DNA from 4 places in the uncultured Intestinibacter sp. genome. Region 3 is predicted to be linked to each of the others. Evidence: riboswitches for the same ligand, from Rfam matches in the RefSeq annotation. Region 3 holds a riboswitch; each other region holds the start of a gene.

Region 1 (5,002 bases), on a different contig from region 3:
TCAACTAATTTTAAATTTAATTTTAAGAAAAATTCCTTCATGATTTCATTGATTTTTAGAGTTTGTTCTCTGATATAATCTATCTCTTCTTGAGTTGCTAATTTTAATGCTATTGCATGGTCATCATTTACAAGTGGGTCGCCATATTCATCATTTTTATATGACATTTCAAATATTGGTTTGTCTAATACGATTCCTTCTTCTACTCCGTATCTCTTACAGAAAGAACCTGCTGTGATATTTCTTACTATAACTTCAAGTGGTAGGATTGTAACTTTTTTTACTAATTGTTCTCTATCTGATAAAGCTTTTATGAAATGTGTTTTTATTCCTGCTTTTTCTAATGTTTCAAACATTATCGTGCATATTTTATTATTTAAAATGCCTTTTGACTGGATTGATGCTTTTTTTTCACCATTAAATGCAGTTGCATCATCTTTATAATAAACTATATATTCATTTTCATTATCTGTACTATAAACTTGCTTTGCCTTTCCTTCATATAATAACATTGTTATTACCTCCCAAATTTTATAAATTTTTATTATTCTTTTATTAATAAGTTTTTCTTTGAGTTTCTATTATCTATTGTCACTATATTGCTTATGTACTTTAATTTTTATTTATTGATTTATACTTTTATCATCGTCTAATACTTTTTGTTCCATTTCTTTTCTGTATAATTTTAAGTCTTGTTTTAATTTAAGATATTTTATGCTCATTATTTGCATTGCCATCAATGCTGCATTTAATCCTGAATCTATCGTTACTGTAGCTACTGGTATTCCTTTTGGCATCTGAACCATAGATAGTAATGAATCCATACCATCCATAGTAGATGATTTTATTGGTAATCCAACTACCGGTATTAATGTTGATGCAGCAATAACTCCCGGTAAATGAGCTGCTTTTCCTGCTGCCGCTATTATCACATCAACTTCATCTTCTATTGATTCTATAAAAGAAACTAATTCTTTCGGCGTTCTATGTGCAGATAATATCCTTACAATTACTTCTACATCATATTTTTTTAAAAAATTAATTCCTTCTTCTAACTTAGAGTAATCTGATTTAGATCCCATAACGATTGCAACTTTCATAATTTATTTGCCTCCATTAATAATATACTTATATAAATTTTTATTTTTCATCAAATTAAAAAGTCTTTATTAATTTTCAAAATTATTTTAACGAACTATACACTTGTATTTTATATTAATATTCATAGTTTATCAATGTATTTTTTCATAAATTAAATTTTTTATTAACAATACTATATGCTAATTAGATTTATTATTAATTTCAATTAAAATTACGAACATTCCAATTAAGCCTGTTATAATTTTAAAATTTAATTTTAAATTCTATTACTTAAAACTTTTAGTTTTATAATCCCTTGGTGATAATTTTGATATTTTATATTCTGAATTTATTTTTGTGAGATTTAGCAATCTTAATTTTTAATTACTAATAGATTGGTATGTTTGAAATACATCTGATATCTACATTTTACATCTTTTTTGATATATTGTGATATTTTTTTTAAACTTTTAAATATTTTTACTATAATAAAATCATTTTATATTATATTAAAAATCAAAAATAAATAGAATCAAAAAGCTGTTGCATAAAATCCCCTCAATTTATGCAACAGCTTTTCTCTATAATTCAAATCCCTTAAATACTTTTTTATAATTTTTATTTACTATGAGTCATTTACTTTAAGAATATAAATCTACATATAAATATTATACTCAATATTATTAATGAAATATTTATATCTTCTTTTTTATTAGTAACTAATTTTAATAAAGTATAAGATACTATACCGAATATTATTCCATCACCAACACTATTAGTAAGTGGCATTAATATAAATGTTAAAAACGCTGGTATAGCATTTGTATAATCATCGAAATCAATATCTTTAAAACAACTTGCCATCATAACACCTACAATTACAAGTGCTGCTCCTGTGGCTTGTGATGGAATAGCTATAAATAGAGGTGCTAAAAATAAAGATAATACAAATAATATTCCAACAGTAAATGTTGTTAATCCTGTTTTTCCACCTTCGCTTATCCCTGCTGTACTCTCCATAAAACATGTAACTGTTGATGTACCAAGCATAGCCCCTATTGTAGTTCCGATTGCATCTGCCAACATAGCTTGTTTTGCTTTAGGTATTTTTCCATTTTCGTCGATTAATTCTCCTTTAGCAGCTACACCTACTAAAAATCCTACAGTATCAAATAAATCCATAAATAAGAAAGTAAATACTACTATCACCATATCTAAACTAAATATTTGCTCTACTGGAACTGTAAAAGCCTGCATAAAAGTAGGAGCTAATGATGGAATGTTAAATGATACTATTGCACTTGGCAAAGCGACTATACCTGTAATCATTCCAATTGATGATGTAAGCAATATAGATAATAATAATGCTCCTTTTACATTTTTACATACTAATATTCCTGCTATAACTAGACCAGCTACTGTCAATATTACAAGTGGGTCATGCATATTTGCTAATGCTAATGTTCCACTTGCTGTACTTATAAGCCCCGCATTGCTCATTCCAACAGCAGCGATAAATAATCCCACCCCTGCTGTAACTGCATTTTTAAGATCATTTGGAATGCAATTTATTATCTGTTCTCTTAAATTTGTAACAGTTAAAATAATAAATAAAATTCCTTCTATAAATACACCCAATAATGCCATTTGCCATGTATATCCCATTTGTAAAACTACTGTATATGCAAAAAATGCATTTAGTCCCATCCCTGGAGCAAGAGCAATTGGATAATTTGATAAAAACGCCATAACAAAACATGCAACCGTAGCTGATAATGCAGTTGCAACAAATACTGCACCTGCATCCATTCCAGCATCTGCTAACATATTTGAGTTTACTGCTAGTATGTATGCCATCGTCATAAATGTAGTTAAACCAGCTATAACCTCAGTTTTGACATTTGTACCATGCTCACTTAACTTAAATACTTTCTCTAGTATACCTTTTTGACTTACTTTTTCCTGTGTAACTTGCATATCTCTCCCCCTTATAATTTGATACCTCTTTTATCAAAACTAGAAATAAATATAGTCTAGAAATGAAATATATAAATTTATTCAATTTTGAGGAGAGTCCAATTTTTAAACTATAAGGAATATATATAATATATTCTCTATAATTATAAAATTTTATTAAAATTAAAAAGTGCCTACTTCAAATAAAGTAGACACCACTAATATCTTATATACTCAAAGATTTCATTTTATACTCTTTCAATCAAAATAAATTTTAAATAAACTTAAAATTAAATTCTTTTATATTAAAAAAGTATAGAATAATCCCTTGGTTATCATGATATTTAGGTGGTGCTCTCGCGGAAGCTCTCCTAATAAAATTAATATTAAGCAGGCTTCCTGGCTTACAGATCAACGCGTTACTTCCCTTCTCACATACAAATGGCATGCAATGGATATATTAAGTATTGCTCCCTAGATTACAGTGACCGGATCGCTTAGGATTCTAACCTAATTTCCTTTTATTCAAATTTCTCATAAAATTTGACCACTTAATATCATAATAATATTCATTTCTATGATAAAATACTAACACAAGATGGAATTATTTGTCAATAAATCTTTTCACCATACAAGAGTGAGTTTTTTATTGGTTTATACTTAATTTTGTTGTTCTTATAAAGAGGTTTTATATATAATAAAAGTATAAATAAAAACCCACTAAATATATTTAGAAAGGATGATAAACATATGAAAAACATGCATGATTTTTATTGCGGAACTATGTTTGATGCTTATGAGTTTTTTGGGGCTCATGTTAGTAGGGAGAATGGTATTAAAGGAATTATTTTCAGGGTTTATGCCCCCGATGCAAAAGAAGTACAAGTTGTAAGTGACTTCAATGATTGGGATGGAAATAAGGGGAAAATGACACAAATGGGAAGTAGTGGTATATTTACTTACTTCTCAGAGGATGCTAAATTGGGGATGTATTATAAATATTTAGTATTCGACCAGTACGGTAATTGCGTAGAAAAAACTGATCCATATGCATTTTATATGGAACTTAGACCTAAAAATGCATCTAGAATTGTGGACTTAAGTACATATAAATTCAACGACCAAAACTGGATGGAAAACAGAAGTAAAAACTTAGATAGACCACTAAACATCTATGAACTTCACTTCGGTTCATGGAAACATAAAAGTAATGAAGAAGTTTCAAGGGCAAGAGTTATTAAACAATGTGCCAATGTAGGAGCTGATAATAGTATAAGTGCGGACCAACTTGGGCATGACCTAAAATTAGAAAACTATATAAATAGTGAGTACGATTTGAATCAACCGATAGATATTACAGAGAGATGGTTTAACTATATGGAAATAGCTCCAGAGCTTATAAAATATGTAAAGGAAAATAACTATACTCATATAGAAATCCTTCCTTTGTGTGAACATCCATCTGATTGTTCATGGGGATACCAAATAACAGGTTTCTTTAGCCCAACTGCTAGATATGGTAAACCTGAAGATCTAATGGCTTTTATTGATTTATGCCATAGGGAAAATATAGGTGTAATTATGGACTATGTCCCTGTTCATTTTGCGCTTGATTCTTATTCACTAGGAAGATTTGGCGGTGGTGCACTTTATGAATATCCAAGTCACGACACTGGATATACTGAATGGGGCTCTCATAGCTTTAATTATTACAGAGGCGAAGTAAAAAGTTTCCTTCAATCTGTTGCAAACTTTTGGATTGAAGTTTACCACATTGATGGTCTTCGTATGGATGCTATAAGCAACCTTATTTATTGGAAGGGCGACTCTAACAGAGGTATAAATGAAGGCGGTATTGAGTTTTTAAAAAATATGAACCAACACCTTCAAGAAAATCATAAAGATATTATGTTGATTGCAGAGGATTCAACAAATTATCCTAAAGTTACTGAACCTGTTGAAGATG
Region 2 (5,002 bases), on a different contig from region 3:
TTTTACTTAATTTAAAAAGCATAAATAAAGATGTAAAATATAAGAAAAGAGTTTTTAATAAAGGTAATACTGAAATAATAAAAGAAATAGATAATTTCTATTTAGAAAAACAACTTGCTAAAAGTAAATAAAAATATACTAGAAACTTTATTCGAGGTTATATATTAAAACATATAAAGACAATTATAAAAATATTTGATATACTTAACAGTGAATTTAAATTTGGGAGGGAAAATATGAACAATAAGGAAATAAGCATCACCCCATCTAACAGCAAGAAAGTTTCATATGTAGTAGTTTTTGCAATAGTTGCATTAGTATATCTAGTAATGATGAAATTTAACTGGATTACACGTGAACTTGGAATAGGGTTAGTAGCATTTTGTGCATGTGTATCACTTTATTTTTTATATAGCTTATGTTTTCCAAAAGCATCTCTTGTTATCAATCAAGATGGTATAAAAGAAAAAGCTATAAGAGGTAAAGGTCTTATTAAATGGGAAAAAATAAGTGAAGTGTATATATGTATAATTCCAAAGAAAAAATACGATACATATTACTTAGGTATTAAATACCGTAAAGATGAAAATGATAAAAGAAAAGTTAAATTTAAAGGTAAAGTCAACGAACGTATAGGAGATGTTGTACTTACTTTAGATGAACTTGAAATGGAGCCTTATGAAATTTATAATAATATTCAAAAATACTATAGCAAATTTATAAAAAGATAGTAAAATTATTATAATATAAGAAACAAAAAAGGGAGTCTTAAAAATAGAAATAACTATTTTTTAGTCTCCCTTATATAATTTCACAAAAAGAAAAGACCTATTTAATGAAACGGTCTTTTTACAATAAAGTAAATAAAATAATTTGGTTATGAGTAAGGAATTCTTAATTCCCTGGATAATTTAATTTTATATTATTTTTATTATGATTTCAATATATATAACAAAAAATAATCATATGAAGAGGAATAATGTATATAAACAATAAGAGAAATATTTTAACTTATAATAAATTAAAAAACTATAAAAAAGGTGATTTAAATGGAGCAAATTAGGAAAATAATACATATAGATATGGATGCCTTTTTTGCATCTGTAGAACAAAGGGACAATCCAAATTTAAAAGGGAAACCAGTTATAGTAGGAGGAAGCCCAAACAGTAGAGGAGTAGTGGCGACTTGTTCTTATGAAGCTAGAAAATACGGTATTCATTCCGCAATGCCATCAAAAATAGCTCAAAAAAGATGCCCCTATGCCGTTTTTGTAAGACCTAGATTTGATACTTATAGACAAGTATCAAATCAAATAAGAGATATATTTCATAGGTATACAGATTTAGTAGAGCCGTTATCATTAGACGAAGCTTTCTTAGATGTGACTAATCCCAAAATACCTATAAAATATGCTACAACTATTGCAAAGTTTATAAAAAGAGATATCTTAATGGAGACAGGACTTACTGCTTCTGCGGGTATTTCATACAACAAATTTCTGGCTAAGTTAGCATCTGATTATAATAAACCAAATGGATTTACAGTAATAATTCCAGATAATGCTCAAGATTTTTTAGATAAATTACAAATACAAAAGTTTTTTGGTATTGGAAAGGTAACTGCTAAAACACTAAAACTTATGGGAATAAATAATGGATATGATCTTAGACAACTTAGTTTATATGAATTAGAAAAATTGTTTAAAAGCAGAGGATATATTTATTATAATTTTGCGAGAGGAATAGATAATAGACCTGTTGAACCATATAGAGAACGTAAATCTGTAGGTTCAGAAACAACACTAGACCACAATTACAGATTAGATGAAGAAGAACTTGTAAATATATTAGATGAATTATGCCTAGATGTAAGCAATAGAATTATGTATTTAAATAAATTAGGCAAAACAGTCACACTTAAGATGAAGTTTGAGGATTTTACACAAATAACGCGCAGTACAAGTCTAGAATACGGAATAAACTCACATAAAGATATAAGAAAAAATATATACAATCTATTTAGAAATATACAGTGTAATAATCTACAAATACGTTTAGTCGGTGTAACTTTATCAAATTTAATAGATATAAATGAGAGTACACACAATATAACACTATTTGAATATATGAAAAATATAAGCACTGATAAAGATGATTAAAATAAATTTATTTAAATATTGTATAATAAAATAGCATATCATAAAGTATTATAATTTATTGAAAAAATTGTAAAATAAGGATATAATTAAGTATACACATTGTTGTATAGATTTTTTGAATAAGATTCACGAATTGAATATTGTTCAAGGTGTATTTAAAACAATACTTAAAAGGGAATGTGGTGAAAAGCCACAGCAGCCCCCGCTACTGTAAGAATGACGAAAGCTTAAGGTTTTGGAGAACTTAACCTCCACTGTTAAATCGGGAAGGAGAAGCAAGTAGGATGATTTCAAGCCAGGAGACCTGCCTAAAATAATACATGCTCTTTCGGAGGGAGAGAAATACTGTAATATGGGTTATTTATAATCGCGCGGAAAATAGACAATATACATATTATAGATTTTTTTGGGACCGAAGAAAATGGTTCTTTTTTTGTGAATAATAAAAGAACATTAATTCAATTTGTGAGTCTTATTTTATTGGATAAATTTAATAAAAAGAAAGTGTAATATTTAGTAACTTAGATATTTAAAGTTAAACATATTAGTAAGATTTTAAAATAATAAAAAATATATAATAAACCATTTTTTGAAATATGAAAATGAATAATTTTTAGGAGTTAAATTTACACTTTTTTAATGATATAATAATATATATCACTAATAAGAGGTGTTAAATAATGAGTGAAAAAAAATTGGCTAAAGGAAATGACAAAGCTGCACTAAATAGAAGGCTTAAGAGAATTGAAGGACAAGTAAAAGGAATTCAAAAAATGGTAGAAGATGATAGATATTGTGTAGATATATTAGTTCAAATATCAGCAATTAGATCTGCTATAGATAATGTAGGCACAATGATACTAGAAAACCATATTAAGGGCTGTGTTTCTAATGATATAAAATATGGAAATGAAGAAGAAAGTGAAGCGGCAATTAAGGAATTAATGGATACAATAAAAAAATTCACAAAATAGGGGGGGCTATTATGAATCAACAGGGGTTTATAGTTGAAATAGTAGATGATAAAACTGCTAAAATGCGTATGCAAAGACATTCTGCATGTGCTTCATGTGGTAAATGTGCAAAATTAACTTCAGAAAGTCAAGATTTAATAGTAGAAGTCGACAATCAAATTGGAGCAAAAGTAGGGGATCACGTAGAAGTTAGTATGGATAGTGTAAAAGTAATGAAAGCAACTATGTTGGCATATATGTTGCCACTAGTATTTTTAATTGCAGGGACAGCTATATGCTTTTTTGTACTTAATAATATAAACTTTAACGGTCCAATAGAATTATTAAGTGGACTATGTGGATTATTATGTACATTTTTAAGCTATCTTTATCTAAGAAAAAACGATAAAAAATATAGAGAGAGCAGAGATTATATTCCTATAGTAGTGAGAATAATTTAAATATAAGGGGTTTTGTAGCTGTGATTAATAAACCACAGCCACAAAACCCCTATTTTTCTAACTTTTCTTCAAGTTTTTTTAAATGCATCTTTTTAACAAGTATATAATAAGTTTTTGTAAAAGATGTAATTATAAGAATTCCGATTGCTATTCCAGTACTTTTAAATAGAGAATCCGTTCCAGTAGATACAGCAAGTGCATAATCTTTTTGAACTAATGAATACATAGTATTATATAATCCAAGACCAGGCACAAGTGGAAGTATTCCAGGTATTATAAAGTTTATAGCTGGATATTTTAATTTACGAGCTAAAATTTCACTAAATAATGAAACAACAGCAGATGCTATAACCATAGAAAATACATTTGAAATATATTCTGAGTTAGCCATAACAACATAAGTACACCATCCTATACCACCTACTATACCACATGGAATAAGTGATTTTTTAGGTGCATTAAAGAATATAGAAAAACCTGCTGTAACTGCAAATGAAAATATAAAGTTTATTATTAAATCTTTAATAGTCATTTAATCAACCTCCAATTTTAATCCAAAAATCAAGTACAACACCGACTCCTACAGCTATAGCTCCTGCTGTTAAAAATGCTTCAAATACACGAGAAACACCAGAAACTAAATCACCAGATATTAAATCCCTAAGCCCTTTTACGAAAGCAACTCCAGGAAGTAGAGGCATTATAGAACCTACTATAAGCATTTTAGGGTCATGTAAAATTCCAATCTGACAAAAAGCAACCCCAAACGTAGCTATTGCAAATGAAGATACTAATGTAGCCATAAATGCCATAGAGTTAAGTTTCATTATTCCATTATATATAATAGTTCCAACAACTGAGATTATTAATGTAAGTAAAAAATCTGCTATACTTGTACCACCTATTAAATAAGCGAAACATGCAGAAGAAATTGCAGTCCCCGCATAAAAAGAAATTATTCCATATGGTGGAGGTAAAGTAGCTATTTTTTTTAGTTTATTAATCGCTTCATCAGTTGTCATTTCAGGGTTTTGAACAAAATCTCTAGATACAGTATTTAAAAGGTCTATTTTGTTTAAGTCGATACTTCTACGCTTTATAGTTCTCATAAATGACAATCCGTCGAACTTATCATCTGCAATTATTATACACGTAGGAGTTGTAAATACATTAATATGTCTGTATCCACGAGAAGTACAAACTCTTAAAACACTGTCTTCCGCACGAGATGTTTCTACACCATTAGTCAACATTAATTCTCCTAGAAAAAGAGCAAACCTAAGAATCTCTTTTTTCTGTATTAATTGATATTCTTCCCTCATAAAATCATCTTATTGTCAAAAATATAATTTTGACAGACTCCTTTCCTTTTTATTTAGTTTTTTCATAGTAATAATTAGACTATTATAATATGTTATTAAACATCTAA
Region 3 (5,002 bases):
TTTTTTGCTTCATCTTTTAAGCATTTTGTAGCTAATGTTGTATAAATCACAACTGAATTAATTATAACATAAATTACCATGTTAAAACTTACCAGTTTAATAATTATGTAAGTTATTAAAAAAGTTATTCCTACAGTTATAAACCATAGAAAAAATCCACCTATTTTTAATCCTTTATCACTTTTTGCTACTTTTCTTATAAAGTTTTCTACGACCTTTATTAATTTTCCTATATATTTAACTGGATGAGGAAATGAATAAGGGTCACCTACAATCAAGTCAGTAATATATCCTAAATATAATGATAGTATATTCATCTTATTTATTTCCTTTTTCTAAAAAGTTTGCTATACAATCTAAGTTGTTATAAAAATGAGTATGTAAATAAGTTGCTAAGGTATTTCCACTACTATACCCTCCATCCCATCTATCTATGACTACTCCATTTCTTTCTTTTGTCATTTCGTATGCACAAGGCTCCTCACTATCAAATATTGAATGATGGAACTCATGCCCTTTTATTACTTGTCCCTTTTTAGCTAAAACAGTATCTTCTTTTGCTTTACCATTACAATATCCAAATCGTTTCAATGATGATGTCATTTTGCTCGTTCCTTTAAATATGCCGACCATATCGAACAACTCTTTATTTTGATTTTCTAGTTTTTCGCCTAAATACATAAGACCGCCACATTCTGCATATATAGGTATATTATTTTTATGAGCATCTAATATTGATTCTCTCATTGATTTATTGTCATGTAATTCTTTTGAGAATATTTCTGGGAAACCTCCTCCTATATAAATATAATCAGCTTTTGGAACTTTCTCATCATGCATCGGACTAAAATATTTTATTTCTAATCCTAGCTTCTCTAATAATTCTATATTTTCTCTATAGTAGAAATTAAATGCTTTATCAAATGCTATAGCTATAGATTTATTTTCTACTTTATGTTCTTTTATAAATTTATCTAAATCAAAATTGCTATCTATGTCTTGTGTTTCTGATATTTCTAATATTCTATCAATATCTATATATTTTTCGATTTCATCTGCTAAGTTATCAAATTTTTGCTTTAAAGAGTCCATTTCTACACTTGGGACAAGACCTAAATGTCTAGACTCTAGTGAAAATTCTTTATTTGGTGGAAAATATCCTAAAACTTCTATGCCTGTGTATTTTTCGATAGCACTTTTTAAAGTATTGTAATGACTTTCACTTTTTACATTATTAGTTATAACACCTTTTATATTTACATCAGTATCTAGCATTTTATATCCTAAAACCATAGCTGCAGAAGATGCGGCCATAGCTTTTGCATTTATGACTAATATAACTGGTGCTTTTAACATTTTTGATGTATATGAACTTGTGCAATCATTTAAATCTATTCCATATCCATCATATAATCCCATTACGCCTTCTACTACTGCTATATCAGCATCTTTAGATGCTTCTTTTACTATATACTTTATTTTTTCATCTTCAAGCATATAGGAATCTAAATTTCTAGAATATCTTCCTGTTATAAAAGTATGATAAGAAGGATCTATATAATCTGGTCCAACTTTAAATGGTTGTACCTGTAGTTTTCTTTTTGTAAGTGCTTGCATTATACCTAATGAAATAGTTGTCTTTCCGACACCACTATTTGTCCCTGCAATTAATATTTTCTTCATCTCTACCACCTATTGTCCTTTACTTTCTTCGTGCTCTTGCATTATTTGATATATTTTTTCTATATCAAGATGTTCTCTTAAGAAGTCTGCTAATCTGTCGTATTCTTTATCCTTAAATTCTTTAAATGATTTAACTTTACTGTCTATTTTATCTAGACCTTTCATTTCTCTTATGTTGTTTAATATAGTTCTAGTAAAATCTATATCATCAAATATTCCATGAAGATATGTTCCGAAAACATTGCACTCTGAGTTTACACTTCCTTCTGTGTAATTAACTTTTTCATCTAATTTTTGTGTAATTGTGCATAGATTTTTTATTTCATTACCTCTATTGGTAACGCCCATATGTATTTCATATCCTTTAACTTTTTTACCTTCTAAATTATTTAAATATCCACTTAAATCTTTATCTATTATTGCCTTAACTTGAGTTGTTATCTTTTCTAGTTCAAAAGTTGTTTCAGTATCTAGAAGACCTATCCCTTCAACTTCCTCTAGATCACTTTCGACATGATATGGGTCTCTTAATTTTTTACCTAGCATTTGATATCCACCACAAATACCTATAACTAATTTTCCTCTTCTATGTAATTCCTTTATTTGTTCTTCAAGACCATTATTTCTTAAAAACATTAAATCATCTATTGTACTTTTAGTACCTGGAATAATTACTATATCAGGATTTCCTAGAGATTCTCCATAATCTACATATCTAATACTTACATCTTCTTGAGTTTCAAATATATTAAAATCTGTAAAATTAGACATATGTGGCGTTCTAACAATTTCTATATGTATATCATTTCTCGCCATTTGCTTTTTAAATCTCGTAGTTACACTATCCTCATCTTCTATTTTTATATCACAATAAGGTACAACACCTAATACAGGTACATTTATTATTTCTTCTAACATTTTTACTCCGGAATCTAAAAGCTCTTTTCTACCTCTAAATTTATTTATTATTACCCCTTTTACTCTCTTTCTATCTTCTTCGCTTAATAAAAGCATTGTTCCAGCAAGTGATGCAAAAACGCCACCTCTATCAATATCACCAACTAATATTACTGGTGCATCTGCTATTCTTGCCATTCCCATATTGGAAATATCTCTTTCCATTAAGTTTATTTCTGCTGCACTTCCTGCACCTTCCATAACAACTATATTGTAGTTTTCTTCAAATTCTTTAAATATATCTCTCAATACATCCATTAACTCTAACTTATATTCATGGTATTGTAGAGAAGTCATATCTCCAACTACCTTTCCTCTTACTATAACTTGGCTTTTATTGTTGCCACATGGTTTAAGTAATATTGGGTTCATATCTGCTATTGGTTCTAATCCACATGCTTCTGCTTGTGAAACTTGGGCCCTTCCCATCTCTAGTCCTTCCTTTGTTATAAATGAATTAAGGGCCATATTTTGAGATTTAAAAGGAATTACAGTATATCCATCTTGTTTAAATATTCTACCTAAACCTGTAACTATTGTACTTTTCCCAACATTGGATGCAGTTCCTTGAAACATTATTTTCTTACTCATAGCCTCTTCCCCTTCTATTATTTGTAGCGCTATATATTAACTAAAATAAATCTATATTTATCGTATATATATTTAGAAAACTAACAAAAAAATCCTAATAACGAGATTAGGATTTTTTGTATTTATAAAAAAATCTTCACCCCGAGATTTTAACTCTAATAAATTAATTAATCCAGGTATCCTGACTTAACATCATCCTACTCCTACACCTTCCCATTTTCTCAAACAGTGGTTTCTATAGTTTCATCCGTTTCACAGTAGCGGGGGCTGTAAAGGCTTTTACCTTTTTCCCTGAGAAAAATTAATCTAATATTCTATTTTAAAAAACTTGTTTCATTTAACTTATTAATAACAGCAAATCCATTATCAATTTCAACAATACTTATAGATGCATTGTCGATTTTAAAATTCCAATGGTATTCAAAACTATTTGAAATTAAATATGTTAAAATATTTCTAATTGTCCCTGCATGAGCACATATTAAGATTGTCTCATCTTCATCAGACTCATCTAAAATAAATTGTGTTTCTTTTGATACTCTTTCAAAACAATCAACCAAGCTTTCTCCATTTGGATATGTATATTCATATCCTTCTTCTATCATTTTGTTAAATTCATCAGGATAATCTTTTTGAATTTCTTTGAAGTCTTTTCCTTCAAAATCTCCAAAGTTAATTTCTTGTAAATCCTTACTCTGTTGTATTTCTATTGAATTTATTTTAGCTAAATATTTTGCAGTCTCTTTAGTTCTACTTGACGTCGTAGTATATATCTTATCAATTTTTTCATCACTTAAAAAGCCTGTTATTTTTTCTATTTGTATCTTTCCTTCTTCACTTACTTTACTATCTATATGACCAGAGAGTTTCGCAAGTTTATTATCTTCTGTAAGTACATGACGTACTAAAATTAATTTTTTCATTTTCTTCTCCTTACAATGCTAAATTACTGAAATTAGCATATAAGTATATATTAAGAAAAATACTTCTCCAAGTTCTATCGTGCAACCTAGTATATCTCCAGTTACACCATCAATCTTTTTATATATATGTTTTTTAAACAATAATGCAAATACTATTATAAATATAATAGAACTTAAAACTTTTATAATTGTCGCAATAGGTTGTAAGAAAATAAATTTTCCAAATAATATAATTAATATAGAAGAATATACTATACCTGTTATAAGCATTCCCATAGTACATTTTCCTATAAATAAATTACCCATACCTTTTGCTCTTGGAGTTACTGTTTTGTAAGTCATTATCATAACTCCAATTCGCCCTATAACCGGCATAAAAATAACTAGCCATAACAAGTTATTTTGTACTAAGCTATTGATAAATCCTATTTTTAGTAGTATTAAAAACATTATTGCAAGAAGTGAATTTGTTCCTAATCTGGAATCTTTCATTATTTCTAAAATTCGTTCTTTGTCTCTATTACTGTATATTGCATCAAATGTATCACCTAATCCATCTATATGAAGGCCTCCTGTTGTTAAAACTTCTATAAGAGTTATAACTATAGCACTTATAAATGGATCAAATATTGTCAACGAAAGCCAACCAAAAATATATGTTATTATACCGATTACAAATCCTACTAATGGAAAATATACTATTGATTTATGGAATTCTTCATCAAATCCTGTTTCTATCCTAATTGGAATTCTCGTCATAAATTGTAGTATTGAAATAAATCTATTCATATCTCTCTACCCCTTTATTTTTGTAGGAATTCCGCATACAACAAAATAAACTTCATCAC
Region 4 (5,002 bases), on a different contig from region 3:
TAAAATAGGAACTTCTGGAAATTCAAAGTCATGTACCGTCTGTAAAAAAGAACCATCTCCACCTATGGAAATAATAAGTTCAGTTTCAGGGTGAAATTCATCGCAAACTGTAAATCCTGCCTTTTGTAATTTATCTGTCAAAATATCCTTAGTCATTATAGATTTTGGTAAATTATTTGAGTTAATTGTAATAATTCTTTCCATTATCCCACCTCTTTATAAGATGTATTATAACACATATTCTTGTAGACTATAACAATTTAGAATTATTATTATAAATTTAATGTAATTTTAGAAATATATAGTAGATGCAAATAAATGTTAATATTTGTTATATAATGGTATAGGGAAGTGAAATGTATGATATACTATATTGTAAAGACTAAATATAGAGGTGTAAAAATGTCAATAGAAAAAGTTAAGGAATATTTTGCGGAATATGGAAGAGAAGATGACATTTTAGAATTTGACAAATCAAGTGCAACAGTTGAATTAGCAGCACAAGCGGCTAATGTTATACCAGCGAGAATAGCTAAAACTTTATCTTTTAAAAATAAAGAAGGAGACAATGCTATTTTAGTAGTAGTTGCTGGTGATGCTAAAATCGACAATAAAAAATATAAATCAGAATTTGCTACTAAGGCAAAAATGCTAACACCAGAAGAAGTCATTAAATATATTGGACATGCTATAGGTGGAGTTTGTCCATTTGCAATAGAAAATAAAGGTGTAAAAGTGTTTTTAGATGTATCTATGAAGAGGTTTAATACAGTATTTCCCGCTTGTGGAAGTAGCAACTCAGCTATAGAATTAACTTGTGATGAGATGGAAAAATACTCACATTGTGAAAAGTGGGTAGATGTATGCAAATCATATGATGAGACACTATCAGAATAGACATAAAATTAAAATAAAGATTATTTGAATTTAACTACATAAATATCCAATCAACATTAAAAGGAGTTTCTCATAGAGATACTCCTTTTAATGTTGATTGGATATTTATGGAACAATATTTACCTTCATTATATTTGAAAATTAGTGTAAAATATATATGTTAATAAAAAGGAAGTGGGTGTGAATTTGTTCAAAAAAGAAGATCAAAAATATAATCTTATTTCATATATAAATGAAGATGACGACTTAACACTAAAAGAAATTTTACTAGATAAATTAAATTTCTCAGTTAGATATGCATCTAAATTAAAAAGATTTAAAACAGTTACAGTAAATAAAAACTTCAAAAAATTAGATAAAAAAGTTAAAAAGGGCGACTTAATAGAAGTAGAGATAAAAGAAGATATGGCAAACTTTGCGCCACAAGATTTAAACTTAAATATAATTTATGATGATTTTGATTTAATTATGGTAGATAAACCTCCATTTATGGTAGTTCATCCGACAAAGAGCCACTTTGAAAATACTATGGCAAATGGAGTTACAGACTACATTGTTAAAAAGGGCGAAGATGTCAAAATAAGATTTGTAAATAGACTAGATATGAATACATCTGGATTAGTAATAGTAGCAAAAAATCCATTTGCTCAACATGTATTATCTAGTGAGATGAAAAGCGATGATTTTGAAAAGAAATATATAACAGTAGTAAAAGGAATCATTAAAGACGACGAAAATACTATAAATGAGCCAATTTACAGACCTACAGATGACAGCATAAAGAGAGTTGTAGATCCTAGAGGACAAGAGTCGATTACTCATTACAAAGTATTAGAAAGATTAAATGATGCTACTGTAGTAGAAGTTAAATTAGAAACAGGAAGAACTCACCAAATAAGAGTACACATGGCACATATAGGCCATCCAATTATAGGAGATGAACTATATGGTTATGTTGATGAAAATCTAATAAAAAGACAGGCTCTACATGCATATGGTCTGAAGTTTAAACAACCTAGAACAAAAGAAGTTTTAGCGTTTAAAGCTGAAATTCCTGATGATATGAAGATGCTAATTGAAAAATTAAGATAAAAGGAGAGAAGTAAATGATTATACATAAATCCATAGTACACGTACTAGATAAAAATAGCGATAGTCCTATATTAAATGACTACGAATGTAGAAACAGCTTAGAAGTGGATAAATTTTTCCAAAAAATAATAAACAGAGTTTCAAAAGACGACGATTTAAGAAAAGCTGAATTTAACGATTATAACAATAATATTGTTAAAAACTGTTGTGAGCAAATTATATATGACGAAGATACATTCTTACAAAATTCAAAAGAAATAGCGGCATATTTATTTGAAATTATGAAACAAAGTGAAGAGATGGACTCTTGTGACTTAGCTATTTGTCTATACAGTGTAAAAGATGAAAAAAATGTAGCTATAATGAGATTAGAGTATAAAAAACTTTATACACATTCAATTGAATTTGTAGAAGATAAATTTAATATACAAATAGTATCAAATGAAATTGGAATACCTGAGACAGGGCGTCCAAAACAATGTGCATTAGTAGGTCTTAGTGGTATAAATGATGAATATCATTTTAAACTATTAGATAAAGATGCTGAAAAAGAACAACTAGAAACAAAGTTTGTTACAGCGTTTTTAAATGCTAAAAAAATAGAAGATGATAAATATAAAACAAAAGTATTTAAAACAACAGCAGAAAATTGGATAACAAATGCAATTTCAGATGATATGAAAAAAGCAGAAGATATAAGAAGTATGCTTAATTATACATTAAAAGAAAAAGAAGAAATAAATGTTGAGGAATTTGTTCAAAATAATATAATCGATAAAGATTTAAAAGAAAGTTTCAAAGAACACATGGAAGACAAAGGATTAACTGAAAACTTTTCAGTTGATAAAAAATGGGTTGAAAAGAAACTTAAAAAGAGAAGTATAAAAACAGATAATGGATTTGATATAAAAGCAAATTTATCAGATTTTGAAGACCCTATGAAATATAGTGTTAGAAAAAATGAAAATGGTACATTCGATATAGTAATAAAAAATATATCTTTCTATGAAGAAAAATAATTTTACATAAATTTCATTTTATGGTAGTTATTCGAAGTTGCTTTTTACTCTATTAAAATAATGTTAGATTATGTTATAATTACGTGAAAGCATAAAGGTATAGAGGTTCTAATTTAGATTAATAGGGAAGCTAGGTGAGATTCCTTCGCAGCCCCCGTTACTGTGATGCTGACTATTTATTCGATAACCACTGCTATTTTGCGGGAAGGTGAATAAATGGGATGAAGCTAAGCCAGGAGACCTGCCTTATATACAATAAGAAAATCTTCGGGGTGGAGAATTTTACTTTAAAATAAGAACGGTATTTTAAAAGAAAAACTAACCTTGTGTTAGTTTTTCTTTTTTTGCAAAAGATACATATAATTTATAATTTTGAAAAATAATATCGTAAAAGCATAACAAAATGTTATTGCTTATTTTAAAATATAGTTACAAAAAAAATTGTAATTCTGCTATAATCATAAAATATATGGAGATTATAGTCAAATTATGGTAAAACCCTGGCTGGATTAATCTTGATATAAGCTTTAAAAATTTTAAAAAAGGTATATGAGGAGGAATTCATATGAAAAAGAAATTATTATCAATTTTACTATGTTTAACACTTATATTTTCTGTTGGGTGTAGTAAAGGCGAAAGCGAAAAAACAATAACTGACAGAGCTGGTAACGAAGTTAAAGTTCCAACAAAAATCGAAAAAATTATATCTACTGCACCATCAAATACAGAAATATTAGTTGGGTTGGGATTAGCTGATAAAATTATAGCAGCAGATACATACTCAGAAGGAATTGAAGGTTTAAGCAAAGACACTAAATTAATGGACTTCCAAAATCCAGATGCAGAAGCAATGGTTGAGTTAGATCCAGATATAGTAATAGCTTCAGGATATAACCAAGTAGGTTCATCAGAAGATCCATATAAATCAGTAAGTGATGCAGGTATACCTGTTGTATATATACCAAGTAGTAGCAGTATAGACGGTATATATAAAGACATAGAGTTCATAGCTGAACTTGTAAATGAAAAAGATAAAGGAAATGAAATAATCGATTCTATGAAAAAAGATGTAGAATCAATAAAAGAAATAGGCAGCAAAATAAAAGATAAAAAGACAGTTTATTTTGAAATAGGTCCAGCACCAACATTATACAGTGTAGGAAAAGACACATTCATAAATGAAATGATACAAATAATAGGTGCAAAAAATATATTTGCAGATAAAGATGCTTGGATATCACCAAGTGAAGAAGCTGTAATAGATGCAAATCCAGATGTTATATTAACTAACGTTAACTATGTAGAAAATCCAACAGAAGAAATAATGAGTAGAACTGGATGGGAAAACATAACTGCAGTAAAAGATAAAGCAGTATATTCTATAGATGCAAACTCATCTTCAAGACCAACACAAAATATAATAAAAGCTTTAAAAGAAATGGCAAAAGCTGTATACCCAGATGAATACAAAGACAAATAGAACAAAGTGTGCAATTAGTATACTTATACTTATATTTATTATTTATATTGGAACTTCCATTGGGAGTTCCAATATTAGTATGTTAGACACTATATCTATAATCGCAAATAAATTGATAAATATACCTCTTAGAGACGGTGTAATGCCAAAGGACGTATCTATTATATGGAAGATTAGGTTGCCTAGGGTTTTATTGGCGTTTTTAGTAGGAGGGTGTTTGGCTACTAGTGGTGCAGTTGTACAATCGATATTAAAAAATCAACTAGCATCACCATATACATTAGGTGTATCATCAGGTGCATCTTTAGGAGCAGGTCTTGTAATTGTAACAGGAGTAACAATTCCTGTAATAGGAGGTTTTACACTTCCGTTTGTTGGATTTATATTTGGACTTTTTACAGTTTATTTAGTTATATTATTTTCTAGTAAAATTGACAAAACCATGTCCAATAATACAATAATATTAGCGGGGATGGTTTTTTCTTTATTTGTCAATGCCTTACTTACAACTTTA

What was found. A riboswitch is a leader RNA that binds a small molecule or an ion and turns the genes downstream of it on or off. The one in region 3 is predicted to bind cobalamin.
Region 1: another riboswitch for cobalamin. It lies ahead of RDX53_RS03375 (NCS2 family permease); the one in region 3 lies ahead of RDX53_RS03010 (cobyric acid synthase).
Region 2: another riboswitch for cobalamin. It lies ahead of RDX53_RS01365 (metal-sensitive transcriptional regulator); the one in region 3 lies ahead of RDX53_RS03010 (cobyric acid synthase).
Region 4: another riboswitch for cobalamin. It lies ahead of RDX53_RS12280 (ABC transporter substrate-binding protein); the one in region 3 lies ahead of RDX53_RS03010 (cobyric acid synthase).

Annotation. Positions count from the first base shown of each region.
Region 1 is NZ_CABQXJ010000010.1:28,722-33,723, forward strand. Features, by position in the region: gene purC (phosphoribosylaminoimidazolesuccinocarboxamide synthase) at 1-512, opposite strand, end outside; gene purE (5-(carboxyamino)imidazole ribonucleotide mutase) at 624-1,100, opposite strand; gene RDX53_RS03375 (NCS2 family permease) at 1,717-3,057, opposite strand; cobalamin riboswitch at 3,408-3,606, opposite strand; gene glgB (1,4-alpha-glucan branching enzyme) at 3,787-5,002, shown strand, end outside.
Region 2 is NZ_CABQXJ010000004.1:22,588-27,589, reverse strand. Features, by position in the region: gene RDX53_RS01380 (hypothetical protein) at 1-131, shown strand, start outside; gene RDX53_RS01375 (hypothetical protein) at 237-731, shown strand; gene dinB (DNA polymerase IV) at 1,050-2,159, shown strand; cobalamin riboswitch at 2,290-2,486, shown strand; gene RDX53_RS01365 (metal-sensitive transcriptional regulator) at 2,840-3,133, shown strand; gene RDX53_RS01360 (SoxR reducing system RseC family protein) at 3,145-3,573, shown strand; gene RDX53_RS01355 (threonine/serine exporter family protein) at 3,623-4,105, opposite strand; gene RDX53_RS01350 (threonine/serine exporter ThrE family protein) at 4,110-4,895, opposite strand.
Region 3 is NZ_CABQXJ010000009.1:4,804-9,805, reverse strand. Features, by position in the region: gene cbiB (adenosylcobinamide-phosphate synthase CbiB) at 1-317, opposite strand, end outside; gene RDX53_RS03015 (cobyrinate a,c-diamide synthase) at 319-1,683, opposite strand; gene RDX53_RS03010 (cobyric acid synthase) at 1,693-3,231, opposite strand; cobalamin riboswitch at 3,385-3,550, opposite strand; gene RDX53_RS03005 (histidine phosphatase family protein) at 3,546-4,154, opposite strand; gene cobS (adenosylcobinamide-GDP ribazoletransferase) at 4,173-4,943, opposite strand; gene cobU (bifunctional adenosylcobinamide kinase/adenosylcobinamide-phosphate guanylyltransferase) at 4,950-5,002, opposite strand, start outside.
Region 4 is NZ_CABQXJ010000083.1:2,823-7,824, reverse strand. Features, by position in the region: gene RDX53_RS12300 (NAD(+)/NADH kinase) at 1-204, opposite strand, end outside; gene RDX53_RS12295 (YbaK/EbsC family protein) at 403-897, shown strand; gene RDX53_RS12290 (RluA family pseudouridine synthase) at 1,084-1,989, shown strand; gene RDX53_RS12285 (nucleoid-associated protein) at 2,004-3,008, shown strand; cobalamin riboswitch at 3,095-3,272, shown strand; gene RDX53_RS12280 (ABC transporter substrate-binding protein) at 3,574-4,488, shown strand; gene RDX53_RS12275 (iron ABC transporter permease) at 4,469-5,002, shown strand, end outside.